Linked DNA regions of Myxosarcina sp. GI1. Each later gene encodes a partner of the first gene's protein in a complex. Links are inferred from orthologs where the notes say so. Each region holds a gene or a part of one and is shown in the gene's direction. Other genes may lie near its edges. The genes, in order: uvrB and pcrA.

Evidence for each region.
Region 2: the proteins of uvrB (region 1) and pcrA are in contact, whole or in part, in a crystal structure (PDB 7EGT), measured with the Thermus thermophilus proteins. The link is inferred for Myxosarcina sp. GI1 from one-to-one orthologs. Residues at the interface, in WP_096411307.1 of Thermus thermophilus: Glu23, Leu25, Arg26, Asp27, Gly28, Glu29, Arg30, Phe31, Arg55, Glu326, Asp327, Phe328, Glu379, Ser382, Gln383, His398, Gly400, Arg401; in WP_096412145.1 of Thermus thermophilus: His654, Arg656, Phe657, Gln666, Asp668, Glu669, Lys680, Arg681, Leu682, Ser683, Lys685, Tyr686, Ala687.

What each region holds. Positions count from the first base shown.
Region 1 is NZ_JRFE01000020.1:6,088-18,629, reverse strand. What follows is about bases 3,661-6,624. They hold uvrB (excinuclease ABC subunit UvrB), read left to right. Parts: upstream 3,661-4,121; coding sequence 4,122-6,128; downstream 6,129-6,624. Other genes in these bases: KV40_RS15305 (16S rRNA (cytosine(967)-C(5))-methyltransferase), read left to right, coding at 6,179-6,624; KV40_RS15315 (DUF4278 domain-containing protein), read right to left, coding at 3,661-3,799. Outside these bases: KV40_RS15325 (FHA domain-containing protein), read right to left, coding at 1-1,051; KV40_RS15320 (4Fe-4S binding protein), read right to left, coding at 1,126-2,925; more of KV40_RS15315, read right to left, coding at 3,518-3,660; more of KV40_RS15305, read left to right, coding at 6,625-7,534; KV40_RS15300 (TerB family tellurite resistance protein), read left to right, coding at 7,560-7,964; KV40_RS34960 (hypothetical protein), read left to right, coding at 8,134-8,304; KV40_RS15295 (GIY-YIG nuclease family protein), read left to right, coding at 8,462-9,106; KV40_RS15290 (RNA-binding protein), read left to right, coding at 9,438-9,719; KV40_RS15285 (tRNA (guanine-N1)-methyltransferase), read right to left, coding at 9,826-10,887; KV40_RS15280 (DUF6464 family protein), read right to left, coding at 11,048-11,377; speD (adenosylmethionine decarboxylase), read right to left, coding at 11,442-11,810; KV40_RS15270 (HAD family hydrolase), read left to right, coding at 12,145-12,542. UniProt on the Escherichia coli protein: The UvrABC repair system catalyzes the recognition and processing of DNA lesions. A damage recognition complex composed of 2 UvrA and 2 UvrB subunits scans DNA for abnormalities.
Region 2 is NZ_JRFE01000019.1:32,050-44,614, forward strand. The notes cover bases 3,787-6,773. They hold pcrA (DNA helicase PcrA), read left to right. Parts: upstream 3,787-4,102; coding sequence 4,103-6,445; downstream 6,446-6,773. Other genes in these bases: KV40_RS14365 (15,16-dihydrobiliverdin:ferredoxin oxidoreductase), read right to left, coding at 3,787-3,835; KV40_RS32170 (Ycf66 family protein), read right to left, coding at 6,532-6,773. In the rest of the region: KV40_RS14345 (HEAT repeat domain-containing protein), read right to left, coding at 1-351; cpcA (phycocyanin subunit alpha), read right to left, coding at 508-996; KV40_RS14355 (phycocyanin subunit beta), read right to left, coding at 1,073-1,591; KV40_RS14360 (phycoerythrobilin:ferredoxin oxidoreductase), read right to left, coding at 2,346-3,089; more of KV40_RS14365, read right to left, coding at 3,104-3,786; more of KV40_RS32170, read right to left, coding at 6,774-7,884; KV40_RS32175 (EAL domain-containing protein), read left to right, coding at 8,393-11,635; ribosome biogenesis GTPase Der, read right to left, coding at 11,653-12,565. UniProt on the Escherichia coli protein: A helicase with DNA-dependent ATPase activity. Unwinds DNA duplexes with 3'-5' polarity. Translocates on single-stranded DNA with 3'-5' polarity. Initiates unwinding more efficiently from a nicked substrate than double-stranded DNA.

The sequences.
Region 1 (12,542 bases):
TGCCTTTGTATCCCTGCCAAGCTCGACCTGGTTCGGAGCGAGTTGTAGTCACTGCTAACTTAAAATTGGGATACCGCGCCGCCATCGATTCCAGTTCGTACTGAAAGATAACATTGCGAGGACTGCGGGCGCTGTGAATAAAGCCAAGATCAACATCGGGTTTGGTATCGCAAAGCCAGCGCAACATCGACATCATCGGGGTAATACCGCTACCAGCCGAAATAAATAGCAGTTTTTGAGCTTCCTTATCTACACAGGTAAAATTTCCCATCGGTGCTTTTAATTTAACCTGAGAGCCAACGGAAATGTTATCGTGCAGCCAGTTAGAAACTAGTCCTGGTGGAGCATCAACTGCATCAGTTGGTGGTGGAACTCGCTTGACGGTAATTTCCAAAATATGGGGACGCGAAGGAGTTGAAGAAATGGAATAAGAACGCAACACTTTTTTACCTGCAATTTCTAAAACCAGGGTGACAAACTGTCCTGGTTTATAAGCAAACAATATTGACGGTTCGGCAACAAAACGAAAAGTTTTGACATCGTGAGTTTCGGCGATCGCTTGAATACAGCGAACGGTAAGCTCTCCCGAATTCCACTGATGAGGTGGTTTAGAAAGCTCTTTGTCTGCTGCTGCTGGCTGATGTTGCAAGCTGTTTTCTTCATCCATCCGAGCGATGGTCAGCACAAACCCACCGATGCGAAGCAAATTATTTGGCTTCAAAGGATACACCTGTTTGTGTTCGACTTCCCGACCGTCAATTTGAGATCCATCGGTACTACCAAAGTCGGTAAAGAAACACTGTCCATCTTGATACCAGATGCGACCGTGAATACGACTCACTTCCGCACTATCGAGAACTAAATCGCAACTGGGATGTCTGCCAAGTAGGCAATTTTGGTTTCCAGTTGCTGTTGTTAATAGTTGCTCTTTGTATTCACCAGTTTCGGCATTTAGTGCTTTAATTTTGAACGTGGGTGGCGGCAAAATTTTTGTAGCTATAACTGCCCGCTCTACTAATAATGCCGTGCTTATGCTATTAGTTGTTGACATAAACATCTCCTTAATTTGAACTAAAATATAAGTTTTTAAGCGATACTTTTTGTTCGGTCGATCTGTTGCCGTTTTTAGTCGATTTTGTCTTCAACTTTTCTAATTTTTGTAGGTACGTCCTGGGAGTAACCCTTTGGTCTTTTATGGCGATCGCCTTTTACTTGAGTTAATGCACGATACAAATAGCTTGTCTGAATTGGTTTGGCTAGATTCCCACTTTGTTTGTTTCTGAGAGCCTTAAACTTTGTTTTAGCCAAACTAAGCTCGGAGTTTTTAGAGGAAACTGGATTTATAAGTTTTGGGTTTTCCTGAATGATTTCTGTCAACAGGCGATCGTGTTCTTCATCCCGAAGCTGTAGCTTGTCGCGGAGTTGCTGGAGCGCTTCTTTACTCACATCAGGCTCGAAACGCTTTTCTGATAATGCTTCTGTTAATATTCCCTTGTAAACCCGATCGCGGTCTTGTCGTGTAGCTTTAGGCAATACAGTTGCTAAAACGTATAGCTCATCTGAATTTAATTCGTCTAGGGAACGTCTTTCTAAAAACTGTGAGAAGTCAAAAGATAGTTTTTTTAGTTGACGGCGTAATTTATTAGCCAGGCTTTCTTTACTGTATTGTTCGTAACTACGCCCCCAGGTTCGATATAGCCAAATAGTGCTGACTAAGACGATCGCGGCATTAAATGTTAGTTGAACCAACAAAGGTAGGCGCAAAATTTCTGGTCGCCCGCCATAGACAAAAAAAGCGTTGAAAGCAATAAAAGTGCAAAGAGTAAAAACTCGATGTAAAACCTGTTGACGATTTATATGGGGATCGCGCTTTCTAAAGTAAGAAAACAGTATTTTTTCAAACTTGCTACCAATTAGGCAACATATTCCTACAGAAAAAGCTAGAGTTAGAGGAACTGCAACTAGTTTGGGAATGGCGATCGCTCGCTCGAAAAGATAAAAACCAGGCTTAAAAAGCGTTGCTAGCTGATTCTCTTCATGAGTCCAAACACCAGAAAAATAATAATTAAAATTACCCGCATATAAGTAATAGTAAAAGAAATAACCGCTTACAAGCCCTAAATAACCGTATTGCAACAATTTACGCCCAGGCTTGGCTAGATACTCCCAATAAGTTCTCTCGGCATCAATATCCAAACAAGGTGATTTACAACTGATACAGGCACTAGTTTCCTTGCTGGTATTGCTATCTATAGTGCGACACATAGACTGAGTTATGCTTCTAGGGGGAGCTTGATGAGCCTGACTCCCTAACAGTCCTCTAGGTCCTGTAAACACCATTTGCACCATGCCAAAAGGACAAACATAATGACACCAACTTCGCCCCCCGTAAAGCCAAACTATGGTTATAGCGGCAAGAATAGTAAAGACTAGAAAAAAACCAAAAACCAGACAGGCTGAATTAATAAACAGAATCCGACAATTCAAACCAATAAACAGTAGGGCAAACTGTACGTATATATGATTGCGAACCAGCCAACTATTTTTAGAAATATTTAATCTAGGCTCTAGTCCCAAAGTGCGGGGAATTTGAGAAAGAAAATAAAGCGGACAAATACGCCGCCAAGTTTCGTGACCGAATACAAAGACGATCGCGATCGCACAGGGAACTATCATACCCCAAAAAAACCTGGTTCCCATCGGATAAGGCGTTTCAGAGAGACACTCACCTTGTACTCTAACGCAACTATCGGGCAGCTTGGCAAGACTAATAATGCGATCGCGAAAAGGACTGAGCGAGTTGTTGGGATCGCTGAGATGGTGTGAAATCGGATCGTAAAATAAGGAAAAAATGAGAAGTAGCCAACCAATTACCAGCACCCATCTAATAATGTGCATTTTTGATTCGGAAACTCGATTTAACATTGGAGTCGCACCTACTGAGCTTGATGAGTAAATAATTAAATCAAAAGTATAATTAGGTATATAATTGTTACGATTATTTTTGGTTTTTTTAGCAGCAAACAAATTTATCGAGCATTTTTTGTTTAACTCAACCAAGTAAGAATTTTACTGCCACACAGAATAAACATACTTATCGGTCGCAAAACAGTAAAGTTTTTTATATTTAATAAAACGGCTTTAGAGCTATTAATTTTAAATTCAGGTTACATCAAGATCGCTGATTTTTTCATATAAATTTAGCCATAGTTATCGAAAACTTTTGGTTATTACATTATTTTTTCTATTGCTCACATGAAACGAATGCTTCTCGATCTATGCAAATCGCTATAATTTTCCTCTATTTATGGAATTTAAACTTACAGCAATTTTTAGTTGGATGAGGTACACTTTGGATTAGTCAAGCACTAGGCACTAGGCACTAGGCACCAGGGGGTCAGCGATTCTCGTTTGGTCTACTTTTGTACTTAATTAATATGAAAATTGCTGTAATTATCGCTTTTCTCTAAAATTTATTGGCAATTTAATTTTTGCAAATAAATAAGGTTTTTGATTGCTATACCTTTTTTAAAAATAAATGAGGTAAATTATTGTATTTGCTAGAGGTATTTGTCTCCATAGCAACACTTACAGAAGTTTTGCTATTTCTAGCGTAAACAGTACTTACATACCTAACGCCACGATATTTTAAGTGATGATAAGCTTGGGGCAAAAGCTGTTCTTCATGAGATTTTCTCAGCCAAAAACGGCTTCTGTATTTACCCCCTATGTTACTTACAGTTATGCGAATAGGAGATAAATTTACTTCATAACTATTACCTAAAAAAGTTAATTTCATATTGGATGTTCTCCCTCCTAAAGTTTGTTTGCTCGTCTTTCGCATTTAATATTAATTGGCGAGAGGGACAGTAATGCTCATAAAACTCATTCGAGAACTCATAAAAAAGCTCATACATAACAATTCTCGGTTTATTGAAATACTTTGGGTTCTTAAAAGGCAACAGGCAACAGGCAATGGAAGTTTTTTGAGATTTAAAAGTGAGGAAGGGTGAAGCCGTTCGCAACAAGTTTATTAAAGGTTTTACCTATTTATTCCTACAAATGTACTAATATCTCTATCTGCGCTACATTAAAAATGAGATTTTTTAGCTTTCTGGTTCATGAGCTTATTCAATTTGCAAGCACCATTTCAACCAATGGGCGATCAGCCCCAGGCGATCGCCGAGTTGACTAAATCCCTTCAGGCAGGCAATCGTTTTCAAACTCTTTTGGGTGCTACGGGGACGGGTAAAACCTTTTCCATCGCTCATACCATTGCTAACGTCGAAAAACCCACATTGGTACTGGCTCATAACAAAACCCTGGCGGCGCAGCTATGTAACGAGTTGCGGCAGTTTTTTCCAAACAATGCCGTAGAGTATTTTATTAGTTATTACGACTACTATCAGCCAGAAGCATATATTCCCGTCAGCGATACCTATATTGAAAAGACCGCTTCGATTAACGACGAAATCGATATGTTGCGTCACTCGGCAACGCGATCGCTTTTTGAACGCCGAGATGTAATTGTGGTGGCTTCCATTAGTTGTATCTATGGTTTGGGTATACCTTCAGAGTATCTTAAAGCGGCAGTTCCGTTACGTATGGGCATGGAAGTAAATCAGCGTGAATTGCTTAGAGATTTAGTGTCGGTACAGTATTCTCGTAACGATATCGAACTCGAACGGGGCAGATTTCGGGTTAAGGGAGATGTATTAGAAATCGTTCCTGCTTATGAAGATCGCATTATCAGAATTGAGTTTTTTGGCGATGAGATTGAGGCACTGCGCTATGTCGATCCAGTTACAGGAGAGATTTTACAAAGTTTGAATGGCATCAATATATATCCCGCCCGTCACTTTGTTACGCCAGAAGAAAGATTAGAGCAAGCCTGTCTGGATATTCAAGCCGAACTAGACGCTCGTTTAATCGAGTTAGAAAACCAAAACAAACTTTTAGAAGCTCAAAGACTGTCACAACGCGCCCGTTACGATTTAGAACTATTACGAGAAGTAGGATACTGCAACGGCGTAGAAAACTATTCGCGACATCTAGCAGGTAGAAAGCCAGGTGAACCTCCAGAATGTCTGATCGACTATTTTCCCGATGATTGGCTATTAGTTGTCGATGAGTCGCACGTTACCGTACCGCAAATTCGGGGTATGTATAACGGCGATCGCTCGCGAAAAATGGTGTTAATCGAACACGGCTTTCGTCTGCCTTCGGCAGCTGATAATCGTCCTTTAAAATCCGATGAATTTTGGCAGAAAGTCAATCAATGCGTTTTGGTTTCTGCTACCCCTGGTAAATGGGAATTCGAGCAGTCAGAAGATCGGGTAATCGAGCAGATTATTCGTCCTACAGGAGTAATCGATCCCGAAATTATGGTGCGCCCTACCGATGGACAAGTAGACGATCTTTTAGGAGAAATTAAAGAGCGTGTTACCAAGCAAGAACGAGTTTTGATTACTACTCTAACTAAAAGAATGGCAGAAGATCTGAGCGAATATTTTAACGAACGAGATATTAAAGTACAGTATCTTCACTCGGAAATTAAATCGATCGAGCGGATTGAAATTTTACAGGCTTTGAGAAATGGTGAGTTTGATGTTTTAATTGGCGTTAACCTTCTAAGAGAGGGATTGGATCTACCTGAAGTATCTTTAGTAGCAATTTTAGATGCCGATAAAGAAGGCTTTTTGCGATCGGAAAGTTCGATTATTCAGACTATAGGTAGAGCCGCACGTCATGTTCGCGGAGAGGCAATTTTATACGCCGACAATTTAACCAATAGCATGGCAAGGGCGATTGAAGAAACGGAAAGAAGACGTAATATTCAGGTTGCCTACAACAAAAGGCACAATATTACCCCCAAACCAATTATCAAAAAAGGTGACAATGCGATTCTGGCTTTCTTAGATATTTCTCGTCGCTTAAATAAAGAGCAGTTAGAAGAAATTTACGAAAATTCCAACGAACTCTCTTTAGAACAAATTCCCGATTTGATAGAGCAGCTAGAAGCCAAAATGAAAGAAGCTGCCAAAAATTTAGAATTTGAAGAAGCAGCAAAATATCGCGATCGCATTCAAAATCTACGCGATAAATTATTAGGCAAAAAACGTATCTAAATTCATCTCGTACGGACGTTTCATGGAACGTCCTCTACTACTTTTTGTAAATGATCGACCGCCTACCAGCTACCAACTCTCGCCAATTAGCTTTTCTCGCCTTAAAAAATGTTTACCAACAGCAGGCATATACCGACATTGCCTTAGATCGCGTTTTGCGAAACCAGTCTATTGAAAGACAAGATCGCGGTTTGGTTTGCGAACTGGTGTATGGAGTAGTACGCCGCCAGCGAACCCTGGATGCTTTAATCGATCGCCTGGGCAAAAAAAATGCCCGACAGCAACCTTTAGATTTGCGAATTATCTTACACTTAGGTTTGTATCAATTACGCTATAGCGATCGCATTCCCCCCTCGGCGGCGGTAAACACCAGCGTCGAACTTGCCAAAGCCAACGGTTTAAACAAGCTAGCGGGGGTAGTAAACGGTATATTGCGTGAATATCTCCGACAGGCAGAACATGGCGATCCCTTGCGGCTTCCAGAAGATACCGTACAAAGGTTGGGTATTTTACACAGCTTTCCCGACTGGATCGTTAAAACTTGGTTAGAACAACTGTCATTTACTGAAGCTGAGAAACTAGCGATGTGGTTCAACCAGTCGCCGCATATCGATCTGCGAGTTAATATTCTCAAAACTACAGTAGCAGAAGTAACGGCTGCTTTAAAAGCTAAGGGTGTATCCGTGTCCCCCATGCCGCATTTACCTCAAGCTTTGCGGATTAATAATAGTACGGGAGAAATTACTTCTTTACCAGGATATAAAGAAGGCTGGTGGGTAGTGCAAGACAGCAGCGCACAACTAGTAAGCCATTTTCTCGATCCCCAGCCTGGAGAAACGATTATCGATGCCTGTGCCGCACCAGGAGGAAAAACCACTCATATTGCCGAATTAATGAGCGATCGCGGGTTCGTTATTGCTTGCGATCGCGCTACCAAACGCCTGGAAAAAGTTAGAGCTAACGCCGCACGCTTACAGTTAAAATCTATTACAATACAAACGGGTGACAGTCGTAACTTAACACAATTTAAAGAAACAGGCGATCGAGTCTTATTAGACGCACCCTGTTCTGGTTTGGGGACTTTAGGCAAACGTCCCGACATTCGTTGGCGACATCCAGAGGCAATTGATAAACTTGTTGAGTTACAAAAGGAACTGTTAGCAGAAGTAGCAACCTGGGTAAAACCAAACGGTGTTTTGGTATATGCCACTTGTACTCTCAACTATGTAGAAAATAAAAAAGTAATACAAACTTTTTTAAAACACAATCCTAATTGGAGAGTACAATTACCTATGGCTTCATCTCCCGCCAGTCATTTTGTCGATCCAGAAGGCTGGATCGAAATTTATCCTCACCATAACAATATGGACGGATTTTTCATGGTGAAGTTACAAAAAATTTTGTAGTCTGCCAATAGACACAGTAGAAAAAATGAAAACATTACTTAAAATTTTAATTGGTGCTGCTTGGATAGACGGCATTATTCAACCAGAAGAAAGAAGATATTTACGTCGCGTGGCGCAAGAATTTCAACTGGCAAACGATCCCGAAATTAGACCTTTATTGTCAGAACTGCGTCCCGTACAGCCTATAGAATGCTATCAGTGGTTAGAAGATTATTTAGGAGAAGATCATTCTCACGAAGACTATTTGGAGTTGCTAGAAAAAATTAGTGGCTTGATCTACAGCGACGGCTATGTTGATATTCGCGAAGCCAAACTAATTGAAAAGATCGAGCATTTAGATTCTGCCAACGAATCTAACAAAAAGATATTTAATAAACTATTGAGAAAAATTCAAAAGCTATATCGGTCGGCAATGGAACAGCATGTATGATTGGGTAGCGAGTAGCGAGTAGCGAGTAGCGAGTAGCGAGTAATGATTAATGAAAAGATTTTGTGTGGCGATCTCAATTTCTAAAAGTTAACCATGAATTTTGGGACACATAAAAGAAAACTAGTAGAATCTCTTCAGATTGCGCTAGATAAAGATAAGAAAAGATGACGTGGACGATATACAGTATAGTTATCACTACTATTACTACATACCACAAAGTAAAGTATTTAAAGAAAGTGCTTTAGGTAATAGCAATCTTGATGCAGAAAATGTAAAAGCATCAGATATCCGCATCGCTAAAATATCCGAGCTTAATATTAATCCTTGCCAACTAAGATAGAGAATGTGAAACAAAAAGATACTCTAAGTCAAATTAAGTTTATTCTGCTTTTCCCTATATTTTACCCTACCAACTAAATTACGATTCTTATCTATATTCGTTTTATCCAGTAAGCTCTAGCTAGGATAATTGATGACTCTTAACATAGGCTAATTTTGTGGAACCCGAACATAATACTCCCATCGAACATCAAAATGTTCCTCAAGCTCATCAAGGATTACACAGTTTTTTGTATAGTTCTGATGATGAACATAATGTCGATCGCAATTCCATTGTCTTAGATTCTGATGGAACAGCCATAGTAACGGTGTCAGAGTGGCAAAACCAGACGGAAAATACTAAAGTTGCAGGGGTTTATGCAGTTTTAGACAGAGAACGCATTTATCAGTATATTGGTTATTCCAGGGATGTCCTACGTTCTCTAAAAGGACACATTATCCAAAACGGCGCAGAAGTTTGCGCTTTTATTCGAGTCAAAACTATTAAGTTTCCCAAGCGTCAAGCGATGGAAACAGTAAAAGATGAATGGTTGGCTGAGTTAAATTATACTCCAATCGGCAATACAACTAAGTTAGGTACATGGGCGAGTACAATTGGCGAAGCAGCTAAAGCTACCATGACAGAAGCGGAAAAAAATACTTACGAAGAAAAGAAATTGAAACTAAGAAAAGCAATGGCAGATGCGACTCTTACTGATGAACTAGCAGCGCAAGACACACAAAGCGAAGCCGAACTCAAGCGTCGTCATAAATTAGAAGCAGCAATTAAAAACGACGATTGGAGTTCGGTAATTGAGTCTTAATTTGTTCTCTTACCCGAAGATAGAGAATCAGAAGAACTAACTCTATGCGTTCTCTATCAAGAAATGAACGGCAAAAGATTAACCAGATTTAAAAAACTGTAAGCCACTTGAGAAGAGAGTTTTAGAAGTTATTGGTAAGCCATGGGATAAAAAATAGGACAATTTTGTTTTTATTTTGTCAAAAGTGTTAGTATTAAGGCTGAGAATCAACAGATTAACGATTAGGTTTGTATTCAGTATCTACAGGTTTTTTCCGTACAGTATTGAGCTATTTCTTTTCCAATAATCCTGTCTCTCTAAACCCAAGACTCATTGAGAAGACAATTAAAATATGTCAATTTACGTAGGCAATCTATCTTACGAAGTTAATTCAGAAGACTTAAACGAAGTCTTCGCTGAATATGGAACTGTTAAACGGGTTCATATTCCTAGCGATCGCGAAACAGGTCGTCCAAGAGGATTTGCATTTGTCGAGATGGAATCGGAAGCTAATGAAGACGAAGCTATCAAAGCTCTAGATGGAGCAGAATGGATGGATCGTCAGCTAAAAGTTAATAAAGCTAGACCTCGCGAAGATAATAGAAATCGTGGTGGACGAAACAACCGTTTCTAAGCTTTGCAATTAAACTAAAAAATCGACGCTTCTAAAAACGAGTAGATTAGTCTACGTCACTTTTTTAGGGGCGCTTTGTTGTTTGAATATAAAAGAATTAGCAATGTTATCGAGAAATTTGTTTGGCGATATCGATACAGGTATAAATATCGGCAGTAGTTTTTATTGCCAAATTATTGATATGAGTCTTACTGGCTCGATAACCAGCATCTTGTAAGGCTTTGATTAACTGCGATCGCCTGGGAAGATCTAGCTTACCTCGTTTACCAATTTCACCTAAAGTATAAAAGTAAGGCGGAGTATCTATTTCTGCTGCCAGCTTGGACAGTAATTTTTCTGCTTCTTGCCACTGCCACTGTTGCGCCATACTCAGCAAACGCTCGATATATGGTTTTTGATGCAGTTCTCCCTGCCACATCGCGCCACTTAAAATTACTGAAGGATTGGGACAGCTACAGCTAACTTTACCCAATTTACGCCAGGTAACTGTTTGGTAATTGCCACAACTATGACAGTAGGCGATAAAACCATAATTTTTAGTAGTTAGCTTGGGTTTATGAATTAATCGCAGCATCAAACGATAGGTTTTGCCCGTAAACAGCGAAAATAAAGGTTCGATCCCCAAACCTTTGGTAGCCGCCTGCTGCTGTACGCTACCAATTAACAATCTTAAAGCCTGTTCGTGAGCGGCAGGATGGGAACGAGCGATCGCCCCATAAGCTGCTAAACTATTTTCTGGTAGATGACCCGTTAGAGTACGTCCGTCAGTGCTGGTAAGGTACATCAGACCGCCAATTTTTGTCGCCCACAGCATCGTACTTAGATAGGGAGCGGCAGTACCAAAACAGTCTACATCAACCAAATCGTAATAGTCTCGGTGAGAGTAACACTCAAAAAAAACTCGATGCGCGTCGAAGTTAGTTAGTCGAAAAGATGCGATCGCAGGAGCTAAATTTTGTTGCAGCAGAGAATGTAATTCGGGATTACCTTCATTTATCCATAAGTAATCGGCATGGCTTTCCAGGCAATAGCGCAAACTGCGAACTCCACAACCTGCCAAAGTATCCAATATTCTCAGGCTGCCATTATCCTGACGATAGGCAGCAGCAGCTAAAATACCCAAATCCCTCACTATTTTGGTTTGAGGGTTATAAAAGGCGTTGCCTATCTGAAATTTTGCTTTACCTTCTGTCTGCCAAAGAAAAAGAATCTGTTTTATCCGATTTTATGGTCATTTAATTGATGATACCGTTTTCAAGTGAGTTGACGAGTCAATATTAGCAGAGTAGCTTTGACTTAGACTTAGAGTGGCATCAAGGCGTTTGCGGCTAGCAAGCGTCTTTTTTTTGATAGTAAAAACATTCCTTGCACGGTCCTTGAGGATTAACTGCACAGCGAATATAAGGAGAACGAGCATTATACAGACAACTGAGATCGCCAATATAGCGTTTGCTTAGTGTTCGACGGCGATCGCGATAATAAACAGCAAACAAATCGCGATCGCGATATGAATTGAGTGTCCGAAACTGTCTGAGTCGCTCTTGCCACCTACGATTGAGTTTCTGCAAGATAAATAAATAAGTCAAAGCGGGTAAAATGCCAAGAACTAAGAGGATACCTAGCTTCAGAGCAACCAGATGAGATAAACCATTAGTCATTATTATGTACGAAAAATATGGCACGGCGGAATATGTTTATTTTCTTATAGGTAGAGAGAAGTTTCTAAGGTTGACTCAATAAATCTGGCAAAAGAAAGCCTCGTTCGACCTGCTGTAATTTAATGTTTTTAGCTTGCAGTGCTGTTTGTAAAACTTTCATGGCTCTTTCTGGCTTTCCTTTGCCGCAAAAAAATAAATCGGCAGCAAAATAACCGTGTTCGGGCCAGGTATGGATAGCTATATGAGATTCGGCTAAAGTAGCTGTAGCTGTTATGCCTTGCGGACTAAATTGATGTACGCAGAGATCGATAATTGTACCTTCTCCTGCCGCAACTGCTGCAAGCAAAGCCCGACGTATTTGTTGGGGATCGTTTAATAGTGCTGCTGGTGCCTGCCAAGCATCTAACACCAAATGAGTTCCTATTTTGTTCACAGGCTGGCATACCCTCCAACTATCTTCGAGCGAGCTATGGTAAGTATTAGACGTAGCATAAATAAACGCCTTTTAAGATTAAAGCTTAATTTTATTCGGCAAAGACACGCTATTATCGTGAGAATACTACTATTGTAGCCGTGTACTTTTTATTCTTTAATTTAGCTACTGGCGATCGCTAGCAAATCTCGCCGTTCTTTCATTGCGATCTCGCTCGACGTAAACTAGATTAAAAATCTGGCTAAATTACACTGCTTGTTAAACGCTTTGATTATTGATACAGTCAGATCGGAGACAAGTTTTTTTTTACCAGACTTTATCTTTAAAAGATAATATGTCTAAATTACAAGCTTTGATTTTTGATGTTGATGGAACTTTAGCCAATACCGAAGAAGATGGGCATCGGGTGGCATTCAATCATGCTTTTGAAAAAGCCGAGCTAGATTGGCACTGGAAGAGAGATTTGTATAGAGAACTTTTGGCTATTTCGGGAGGAAAAGAAAGAATTAAATTTTATCTCCAGCAACAGCATCCCGCTATTAAATTCGATAAAGATATTAAAGATTTTATTGCCGACCTTCACCAAATTAAAAGTCAATATTATCAACAACTACTTGCATCGGGAAAAATTTCCTTTCGTACGGGAGTTAAAAGATTAATTAGCGCAGCCAAAGCAGAGTCGATAAGATTGGCTATAGCTACAACTAGCAGTTTAGAAAGTACGGAGGCTTT
Region 2 (12,565 bases), on another replicon or contig:
AGTAGGAACACAGCTTTTATCGTCTAGCATTTCTAAAGCCTGTGCTGCCGCTTCCCTGACGTAGAAATCGGGAAACTGCAAACAGCGAATCAACGGTTTTACGGCTCTTTTATCCCCCAACTTACCCAAAGCTCTAGCGGCGTTGCGTCTTAAAGGATAACCGCCATCGGGAGCGCGATCTTTTTCGTCTTCTAATGCCATTAGCAAAGTAGCGATCGCTTCTGGTTCTCGGACTCTAAACCTTCCCAACCACCAGGCAGCATAGTAACGCAAACCCAAGTCTTCTCTTTGTTTGAGATTAGCGATCGCTTGTTCAACCGTTAGCTCTTCTGCCAATGCTTCATCATTCATCTTTTACCCTCACAAATGACAATACTCAGACAAGTAAACAAATACTAGCTTATTGCTGGCACTCGCATACTTCCCTGAGTAATGCTTTTAATAACCAAATTTGGTTTTATTTTATTTGCTAGTTGTGATGCATTATCTTTCGACTAGCAATACTTTCTAGCTAAGGGTGTTGATTGCGTAATCAATATAGCTATTTGCTTCAGTAGCAGGATCGCCACTCAAACCGTGATTGTTTTTGATGTACTTAAGAGCTTCAATGTACCAGCTTGGAGACAGTTCATAAGCGCGATTGATTTCATCCAATCCAGCTATGAGATATTCATCCATAGGACCAGTACCGCCAGAAACCAAGCAGTAAGTAATCATCCGTAGATAGTAGCCAATGTCACGAGAACATTTGGATTTGCCTTCTTGAGTAGAAGCAAATTGAGGACCTTGAGTGTTAGTAGTGTAAGGATATTTGCTATACACTGCGTTAGCTGCACCGTCAATTAAGCTTTGAGATTTGGAAGTTAAAGCTTTAGCAGCTTCTAATGAAGCACTAGCTTGATTAAAACGACCAAAAGCAGTTTGAATTTCAGTGCTGCTTAAGAAACGTCCTTGAGAATCAGCAGCCGAAACTGCTTCGGTTAGAGGAGTTTTCATAATTTGGATGTCTCCTTTGTTTTGCTAAATTTTCCTAAGAGTTTATTTGGTAAGCCGATAAATGCTTGTGAAGTAATTAAGATACTGCGGCAGCAGCGCGATCGAAGTAGCTGGAAATTTCCGAAGCAATTGCGCTACAGTCTCCTTGAGTAATATTGTTAGGGTCGTTAACAATAGATAGAGCAGCGTCTTTCATTTTTTGCACGCCTGTGGCAACAGAACTACCGGGAGTACCCAAAGCAAGGTAAGTTTCGCGGAGTCCATTGAGACAGCGATCTTCTAATACGCTAGCGTCGCCAGTGAAAATAGCGTAAGTGATATAGCGCAAAATGATTTCCATGTCGCGCAAACAAGCAGCGTTACGGCGACTAGTGTATGCGTTACCGCCAGGAGCGATTAACTGAGGCTGTTCTGCAAATAAAGCACGAGCAGCATTAGTCACAATTGCCGAAGAATTGCCTGTGATGCGGTTAACCGAATCCATACGCTTGTTGCTAGCAGAAACCATAGAACTTAAAGCATCTAATTGGCTGCTGGATAAGAATTCACCGCGAGCATCAGCTTGAGACACTACTCTAGTAAATGCGTCAAACATTATAATTTATCTCCTACTCTGTCTAAATGAGTTTGGTTGACTTCAAAAAGTAATCTTAACTAAAAACTATTTTCAGCCGTTAGCTGAAGCTAGTTTGAGGCAGACTTCTAACCGCGTCAGGTGTTAAGGCTTTTTTGGATGCTAGAGCAAAAACACTCTAACTACCTAATGCAAGTTTACACTCTTGAGGATGCAATCTTCGAGGTTTTCTTAAAGATTTCAGCATCCGTAAAGACGCGGTGTCGGAGACTTTTTCCGACAGATAGACCGTCCATAAACAGAAACCTGAGAAAGTTAGGCGCGATCGCTATTTAGCTTTAAGCTTAATTATTAGCGATCTTTTAAACCCCTTTAGGTTAATTTTATACAACGGCATCGAGCCTTTATTTGTTACATCTTGTTAACTTTCAGCGAACTCTAATGAGCTTGCTTAATAAAACTACAGATTAGTTAAGGCTTGGGCGTTCGTAACTACTCTCGATCTTTCGATCTGTCTGGAGTTTCATTCTTTACAGAACTTTACTACTGACAATTATGAGAGTCAACGACCGCCAATCTCTTTTATAGAGACTAATAGAAAAAGTTTTCTAAAGTCTTATTATTTTCTAATTTTGTAAAAAATAGCAACGTTCTGTAACTTTTATCAACATTCGAAGGCAGAAGGCTGCAAGAAAAGTAGTAAATAGTGAAAGAGGCAAGAGGCAAGAGTAAAAACTTTTTACTTACTACTTGCTACTTGCTTACTCGCTACTTGCTACTTACTGACGGCGAGTTTTCGCTCTAGATCGAACAAAAATCCATGAATGTATTCTTCTGTCCATTCAGAGCCATATAAACGAGTAAACATTCCTCTGGCGGGATCTTTAGCAGCCCGATAGTTCAAATAATTTTTTTGAGCCTGTAAAATGTCGTTAAGTTGCTGCCTCTCGGTTTTAGCGATCGCCGCATCGACAAAATTGAGATAGGCTTGAAGATAATCACAAAAAGCTTCTAAAACCGTAGTTTGAACTATTTTTGTTTCCTGGGGACGAGTCCATAAAAAAGCAGGAGAGAAAAACTGTTTGGCTTCTTCGGGAAAATCTCCCCCCCAGGATAAATGCTGTTGATATTTTTCAAATAAAGGTAAAATCGGCTCGGTATATTTAGCTCGATATGCCGCAGTATGAAACAAAGGCTGCATATCGAGGGCAATTAGATGACCTCCAGGCAAAGTTACCAAGTCTGCACCAAAAAAAGGTAAATCGTAAATGGGTTCGGGAAAAATTACAAAATTGAGTACCTGCAAGGAGTTTCTCCCCTGGACGTGAGCGGCTCTAATTTGTCGGAGTTTGTCAGATTTAAAAGCGTGACTGGTAGTTGTCACTTTTTCTTGTCTTTTGCCTTTCCCCGTTATTTCTTCTTTGCGCTCAAAACCTGAAGGAATGGGATAGGGTTGTAAATCCAACCTCTCTTGTAAAATAGCGATCGCTCGATCTAAAAAAGGCTGATATAAAGTCATTATTAAATATTTAATTATCTGCTGGCAGCGGTAGCTAGAGGTACGGCATCTTCAAAGAGAAATTCATACAAGAATTTTTCCGACCATTGAGAACCAAAATAGCTGCTAAACAAACCATGTGCGGGATCGCGATCGGCACTATACTGGTCGTATTCTTTCTGTGCCTTAACGATGCGTTGAATGTCTTCGGGTGCGGTTAAAGGTTCGGCAGCCTCTAACATTTGCCAGTACAGGTTTATATATTCTCGGTAAGCAGGAAATAAACGTTTGACTACCGTTTCCGCATCGGTTTTGGCAAATAATAAATACTTAGAAAAATACTGGTTGGCATCGTAAAACTTCATCTCTAAGTTTTGTGCCAGTTCGTTATATTTATCTCTAATTTCGCGCATCGGTTCGATATATTTATCTAAATAGGCGCGATCGCGAAATAAAGGCTGAAAGTCTAAGACGACCAAAATTTTCTTCTTGCCAAAAGAAAGAAAATCAATACCCAATAAAGGCAAATCGTAATTATGTGCGGGATAAATTACGCTATTAAATACCTGTGCCATTTCTCCCGCATCAATATAGGTGTAGCGAATTTTTCGCAGTTGCGGACACTGATAACACCAGCTTTGAATTGTAGCAGGAATTTTACCGCGATCGCTGCGATTAAATTCTAACCCTGCTGGTATGGGACGGCTTCGTAAATCGAAGTGGTTAAAAAGCTCTGCTTCTAAATATTCTTTAAAAGGCGCAAACATAGATTATTGCTAAAGATACTAAGTCTCAAACAGAGCATAGATAACCGTAAGTTCTAGCGTCTCATTTTCTCAAGACAAAGCAACAAAGCGTAATAAATTGGGCTTTTGGGAACAGGGAACAGGCAAAAGTCATAAGTTTTACTCGCCATGCGGAGGTGCGCCTCTACATGCTACTCACTACTCAAATTAAGTTGACGCTGCTCAATTGATTCTACTGGTAACATAAATTGAGACTTGCCTTAATTTCTTTTTTTGATTCTGCCTACAATGACTACTGATTTTCTGAGCCATCTCAATCCTTCTCAACGCCTCGCAGTCGAACATTATTGCGGTCCGATGTTAGTAGTGGCTGGTGCTGGTTCGGGAAAAACCAGAGCTTTGACCTTTCGTATTGCTAATTTAATCCGCCAGCATCAAATCGATCCAGAACATATTTTGGCAGTAACTTTTACTAACAAAGCTGCTAGAGAAATGCGCGAGAGAATCGAGCATATTTTCATCCAAGAATTGGCGTTAAGTAAATACGGTCAAAGAGTCGAGCTTTTAGGAGAATACGAACAAAAAAGTTTGCGATCGCAAGTCTATAAAAAGACAACGAAAAAATTATGGATTGGAACTTTTCATAGTTTATTTGCTCGTTTATTGCGGTTTGATATTAATAAGTATCAAGATGAGCGAGGGAGAACTTGGAAGCGTAATTTTTCAATTTTTGATGAGTCGGACGTACAGAGTTTGGTCAAAAATATTGTTACCAAACAAATGAATTTAGACGACAAAAAATTCGACCCGCGCAAGCTACGCTACACCATTAGTAATGCTAAAAACCAAGGCATAACTCCCGATGATTTTCTCAAACACGAACCAGGCTATCGCGGACGAGTTATCGCCGAAGTTTATAACGAATATCAGGCAAGATTGGCGGCAAATAATGCTTTGGACTTTGATGATTTAATTTTTGTGCCAGTTCGTTTATTCCAGCAAAACGAATCAATTTTAGGTTACTGGCACAATCAATTTCATCATATTTTAGTAGATGAATATCAAGATACCAACCGCATTCAGTACGATTTAATTAGACTACTCGCTACTAACGGCGAAACTAAAAAAAGCGAGTGGAGTTGGCAGGGGCGATCGCTTTTTGTAGTGGGAGATGCCGATCAGTCTATCTATTCTTTTCGTCTGGCTGACTTTACTATTTTGCTCGATTTTCAAAAAGATTTTGGTGACGGTTTGCCCGACGAGGATACTCGCACCATGATTAAACTGGAAGAAAATTATCGTTCTCGCGAGAATATTTTACAGGCGGCAAATCAGTTAATTGCTAACAATAGTCAGAGAATCGATAAAATCTTAAAACCGACAAGAGGTATTGGCGAACAGATCTATCTTTATAAAGCCGATGACGAACAGTTAGAAGCCAGATTTATAATTAATCAGTTACAGAAACTAACTAAAGATAATCCCGAAGTAAATTGGGGAAGTTTTGCAATTTTATATCGTACTAATGCTCAATCTCGTCCTTTTGAAGATTTATTAATTCATAATAATATTCCCTACAATATTGTCGGCGGTTTGAAGTTCTACGATCGCAAAGAAATTAAAGACGCGATCGCCTATTTAAGAGTTATAGCCAACCCCGAAGATACGGTTAGTTTGCTTAGGGTTATCAATACACCCCGTCGCGGTATTGGTAAAACCAGTATTACTTCTTTGATGGATGCAGCCCAACAGTTGGGTGTACCGCTATGGGAAATTATTAGCGATGAAACTTCTGTTAACACTATCGGCGGACGTGCGGCTAAGTCGATTCAAAAGTTTGTCGGGATGATTGAGAATGTTAAAGAGCAGTTAGAAACCCTAACGGCTGCTGAAATATTAAGTCAAATTCTCGACGAATCGAACTACGTTAGGGAACTGCAAAAACAGGGTACAGATGAAGCCGATAACCGTATTGAAAACATTTATGAGTTGTATAATGCAGTGCAGCAGTTTCAAGAAGACAATGAAGAAACCAGTCTGGAAGCATTTCTGGCTAGTGCTTCTTTGGCTTCGGATTTAGATAATTTAGACGAAGCACAGCAAAAAGTTTCTTTAATGACACTTCACTCGGCTAAAGGTTTAGAATTTCCCATCGTCTTCTTAGTGGGAGTCGAACAAGGCTTACTTCCCCACAATCGTACTTTAAACGATCCTTTAGAACTAGAAGAAGAACGCCGTCTATGCTACGTAGGGATTACTCGCGCCCAAGAACAGTTATTTTTAACCTATACCAGACAACGCCGTCTATGGGGTTCTCGCGAACCTGCTGTAGCCTCACAGTTTTTAAAAGAACTTCCCGAAGATTTGATTAGCAGTAATGTAGCGACTGCTGCTAGTTACTATCGTCAGAGTATTAGAGACAAAGAAAAAGCGATAATTAGCGCCTCAAATACTACAGATAATAATTCTAACTGGTCGGTAGGCGATCGCGTCTTACACCATCAATTTGGCGCGGGAGAAATCACTCATATTTTGGGTTCGGGGAAAAAAGCCACACTGGCGGTTAAATTTCCAAGTTTGGGTGCGACTAAAATTATTCCCAAAGCAGCAGCAATGGAAAAAATTGATTAAAAAAGCTATTAGCTATTTAGCCGTTAGCCGTTAGCCAATTAAAAAAGCTAATAGCCAACGGCAACCGCGAAGCGGGTTAAAAAAATTTATTTTTGAGAAGATTCAGTATCATCAGCATTTAATGAGTCTGGTTGATTTTTAGCTTCTGTAGACTCATCTGTCTGAGGTGCCGAATTCTCTACAGTTTCATTATTTTCACTATTAGTTGTGTCTGTTGCTTCGACTTTTGGTTTGTCTTCTGTAACTAAATCGGTTTCGGTTTTTATTTCTGATGGTTCTACAGGATCGATTGATTCGGATTTGGTTTGGCTGTCGGTTTCTACAGGAGATATGTTTTCTGTAGCAGCTTCTGTTTCTACTTCAGATGTTTCTTCTACCGCAACTTCAACAGTTTCTTTTAGTTCGGTATCGGTATTTTCTTCGGGAGTATAGGTTACTTTTACTGCTTCTACAGTTAGTTCGGGTTCTTCTTCAATAGCAATGGTTTCTTCAACAGGTTCGCTATCGGTTACTGAAGTAGGTTCTTCAGTAGTATATAAGTCCTCTGTATCCGATTCCGTAGCTGTTTCGGTTTCAATGAAAGAATCGGTAGTAACTTCTGGTTCGTTTACGGGAGTAGTTGCAAAATCGGTTGGTTCTTCTTCGATCGTTTCGGATCGTTCGTCGGTAAAGTCGTCTTCTAAAATGTCATTTACTTGAGACTCGATCGCAGGCTTGGGAGTAGCTTTTTTCTTTTTCCCAAATAATTTGCCAAAAAATCCCGTTCGTTTGGTTTCTGGCGTTTGCAGAGACTCTGTTGCTGGTGCATTTTGAGAACTTGCTGCTTCTAAAGGCGCACTTGCTTCTTTAATTTCTGGTGAAGTAGGAGTAGTAATTGGTTTGGATACTGCTTCTGTATCTGCTGTTGGTGTTGGTTCTACTTCAACTTGAGGAATTGACTGCTTTTCTACCGCGATCGCTTCATCAATAACTTCTTCTCTTGAAGGTGCTGCTTCTGTACTTGGCTTATCTGCCTCGGCGATTGTTTCTGTAGTAGTTTCGGGAATTTCTATTTTTTCTTCGGTAACTTTAGGCTGTTCGGATAAATTGACGCTAGGCTGTACTGAAGTCTTAACGCTACGGCGACTGAATAGATTATTAATGGCACTCAATACCGAGAAATTATCTAATTCTGCTGCTTTTTCGGGAAAGGCGATCGCTTTTCGCAATTTTAAAGTTTGCCACTGATAGGAAACTAACAAAGCCACTGCTGCTGATTGTCCTAACAATACTGCGCCTGTAATTCTAGTGGCGCAGAACCACAGCACTAAAGCATAGATCGCGCCAATCGCACTCCAGAAAAAGTCATCTCGTCGATGAACGTCTGGCATTAAAAAAGCCGTCAAAAACAAGATCGAACTACTCAATCCAACCGCGATCGCTAAGGCGTATGCCAACATTTTTCCTTACTCCATCTCTTAATTGCTGTCTATATTTTGCGGCAAGACGCTCTCGATTTGGGATTATTTAGACAATTTTTTGTAACGAAACCCAAGATCTCTAAATCGTGCTGGGGTAAAAAAGGTAATTCACCTCAACTTACTACTGTTTGTTTTCCCAATGTCTAACCAGACCGAAGTTTATCTTACTAGATAGAGAATTGCTATATGAATAATCTTATTTCCATTGCCACACTCTTTATCGGACTCAATGGATTTATTGCGTTTGCTCTTTCTTACCTTGTAGTCATAGAGAGGACGAGTACGAGAAACTGGCATGGAGAATCTGACGAAGATGTCGCCACACAGTCAAACTATGAGATTATAAAAATCTTAAATGTTTAATAGTGGTAGTAAAGCAACAAAAATTTAAATTTTGTTTTGCTTTTAAAAACTGCATATACCATTGAAAATAAGCGCATTTTATAGATGGTGGTTATTTATCTCATTTTGGATGTAAAAAATATAGATGGCAAAGCAGCAATCTCGTAATTTGCATGGCGATCGCGAAAATTTAACAAATAAGATATTAATTACCATCTCTGAGTACAACAGAGTTCTACAAATTTTAGAAGCACATCGAAGTTACAGTTTTGCCTCCTGCTTTAAACTAGTAACCCTCGAACCAAGTCTCATTCATAGATTTTGGCTTACTAAATCAACTTCAGTAAAAAGTTATTTACAGTTGCTAGAAAATTCGACAAAAGAACAAGAGCGGCTTTGTAGTTTATTGTTTCCCACGAAAAGACAATTTTTTCACAATCCTGAAAGCTGGAAATCTCTGGCAACTAATGCAATTCCCAAATTATTAACTACAGTATCGTTATCTAAAGAACTGAGATGTTGGGTAATTAACTGTGGGACAGGAGAAGAAGCCTATACTCTAGCAATGCTTTTAAACGAGGCAATTTCTACAATGTTTCCCTCTCTAAAAGTTAAGATTTTTGCTAATGATGTTAATGCCTCTGCGATTGCGTTTGCTGCGAGCGGTATTTACCCTAAAAGTATTGCCGAACATATTTCCCCAGAGCGACTGAGGCAATATTTTGAACCCCGAAAAGAAGGGTTGGCGATCGCACCTAAACTGCGCCGCATGATTCGTTTTGCTTCTTATGATATTCATCGAGATCGAAGACCAACCGATATTAATCTAATTTGTTGCCGTCATACTCTAATTTATTTACAGCCTCAATACAGACAACAATTATTGTCAAAATTACATGATTCTCTTACCTCGAAAGGAATTTTGTTTTTGGGAGACAATGAAGCAATTCCGCACACAAATCACGAATACATTCCTCAAAGGGGTGTAGGAAAAATTTATCAAAAACGAGAATTTAAATCCGCGCTCTGGCAAAAAAACAATTCTGGTTCCATCAAAAGATACGGTTCAAATAAAACTCTACCGCGATTAAATTTTCAGCAGGAAGTTTTAGAAGTTTTAAAATTTTGCTCTGGTGGTCATTCTGGAGCTTGCTTTATGTTTAGCCAGCGTTACAAATTACTCTACGTTTATTACGACACAGCCAAGCTAATTCAGCTTCCCGCCCCAAGACAAAATATCGATTCGATCGAGTTTATTGGCTCTCCTTTAAAAGAGATTTTTTGCCAAGCCTTGAAACGAGTTAAAAAAGAGCATACCTCTGTTAGATACCAAGATTTTCTAGTAAATCATGGCGATTTTGTCTACCGTTGCGACCTCAATATTGGTTTGATAAACTACCCTCAGATTTCACAAGCTAATTTTGTGGTTGTTTTTTTAGAAAAATCAGTTTCATCTGCTGGCGCTAGCAAATCTCGATTTTACGACACTAATTTAGTCTCGGCAATTTCCACACTTCGAGACATAGAATCAGAACTAGAACGAGCGCAAACAAATTTGCTCGATACCGTTAAAGAACTACAGAACAAACAAACAGCAATAGAAGAAATTAACCAAGAACTAGTAACCGTTAATGAAAATATTCAAACTGTCAATCAAGAACTTTATTGCGTCAATCAAAAATACGAGTTGCAAGTCCAACAATTAGCAGAAATCAATCAAGATCTAGAGAATCTACTCCGCAGCATTGACATTGGCGTAATTTTTCTAGATCGACAGCTTAATCTGCGTAAGTATAATTCACCAGCCCAAAAAATCATTAATTTTAAGAACTCAGATTTAAGAAGACCGATTAAAGATTTGCACCATAACTTGGACTGTGGCAATCTAGTTGAAATTGTTGAAAAATTTATCCAAAATCAAGATCTCAAACAGCTAGAGGTCAAAAATTGTCGAACTGGTGAGTTTCTGTTAATGAAGCTACACCTCTGTGATGCCAATTTAGAGTTTGGACAAGGAGTAATTTTAACCTTTGTTGATATAAGCGATCGCAAACAAGCCGAATTGGCTTTGAAGCATAAAGCATTTTACGACGCTCTAACGGGATTGCCCAATCGCCTGCTGTTTAAGGAACAACTAAAACATGCCGTCACTCGCCTACCCCGCCAGGCAACTCAATTTTTGGCTGTACTGTATCTAGATCTTAATGGTTTTAAAGAAGTAAACGATAGTTTGGGTCATGCAGCAGGAGACTTATTACTAATCGAAGTAGCTTGTAGACTAAACGAGATTATGCGCGCTAACGATATTGTTTCCCGTTTTGGAGGAGACGAATTCGTAATTTTACTCGAAGAAATCGATAGTCTAGAACAATCTTTAGAAATTGCCTCTCGTATTCATCAAGTTCTATTAAAGCCATTTGCGATCGAACACCAACGGATAAAAATATCTACCAGCATTGGTATTGCTGTCGGTTCTGGGCGAGACAATCTTGAAAGTAAAATTGAAACCCTGATGGAAAATGCCGACATGGCAATGTACCGAGCCAAACAAAAAGGTGCGGCACAGACAGAAATATTTATACCTCGAATGCGAGCGCAGGCTGAAGTAACTATGGAAATGAAAAATCAACTAGGTCAAGCTCTCCAGCGACAAGAATTTCTGCTTTACTATCAGCCTATTTTTGGTTTGAAAAATTGGGAACTTAAGGGATTTGAAGCTCTGTTGCGCTGGAATCATCCCGAACTAGGGTTGATCTATCCCCAGCAGTTTTTACCCATTATTCAGAGTTCTATTTTATTTCCACAGCTAGAGCGCTGGATTTTAGAGCGAGCTTGCGATCGATTGCAGCAATGGACGCAACAATTTCAACTCAGCCAGTACTTTAGTTTAAATGTCAATCTTTCCCCTCAACTACTCGGTCACGTTGATTTTCTAAATTACCTTAATGAGTTTTTGGAGAAAGTTGGAGCAGCAGCCAGACATTTAACTATAGAATTGACAGAAACTGCTTTAATTGATAACGCACGGGCTGTAGAAAAGATTTTAGTTAAGTTACGAGCTAGAGGAGTCAAAATTGCTCTAGATGATTTTGGCACGGGTTTTTCTTCCCTGTCTCATTTACATCATTTTCCTTTAGACGTTATTAAAATCGATCGCTCTTTTATTTTGTCTCTAATGCACAACGAACGCTCTAGTCACATTGTAGAAAGCATTATTTTTATGAGTCAGCAACTAGATTTAACCTTAGTTGCAGAGGGAATTGAAGTTTTGAATCAACTGCAATGGTTACAACAACACAACTGTCAGTTTGGTCAGGGCTATTTCTGGAGTCCTCCCGTTTCAGCAGCAGCAACTACTAAATTTCTAGCTTCTGCAACTAATAAATAAGATCTGCCTCGATCTGCTCAAACCTTGGTTGCCCGATTTGTTCCTCGTTCGAGGTCGCGAACTTTCTTACCGCGCCAGAGCAGACGAACGGGCGTACCCGTAAACCCTAGCTGTTCGCGAAACTGGCGATCGATGTAGCGACGGTAATTATCATTAAATCGCTTGGGATCGTTGACGAATAAAGCTATAGTTGGCGGTTGCGAACTGACCTGTGTGCCGTAGTAAATTTTCCCCTGTTTGCCCTGACGTGAAGTCGGGGGAGAATGCCAGCTAACTGCATCTTCCAACACTTCATTGATTACTGAAGTGCTGACACGCCGACGATATTCCTCGTAAGCCTTATCGACCGCATCTAAAATTTTATCGACTCGCTTACCGCTTAAGGCACTGACAAAAATAGTTTCCGCCCATTCCATAAAGTAAAGGCGGCTCATAATTTGGCGTTGATATTCATAAATCGTTCCCGAATCTTTATCTACCGCGTCCCATTTATTGAGAACGATAATTGTTGCTTTACCTTCGTCAATAATCCGACCAGCTAGCTTTAAATCCTGTTCGGTAACGCCATCGAGAACATCTAACACGAATAAAACCACATCGGCGCGGCGGATAGCTTTAAAAGCGCGATTGATGCTAAAAAATTCTGCCCCATAATCGACATTTTTTTTGCGTCGAATCCCCGCCGTATCGATCAGGCGATAGGTTTTGTCTTGCCTGGTTACTACCATATCGATCGCGTCTCTAGTAGTACCAGAAACAGGAGAGACAATTGCCCGTTGTTCGCCAGTCAAGGCATTGAGCAAACTAGATTTACCGACGTTAGGACGACCGACAATCGCTACTTTGATTTCTTCGTTGTCTTCTAGTTCGTCCACAGATGGTAAATGTTCGATCGCGTCATCTAATAGTTCACCCGTACCGCTACCGTGA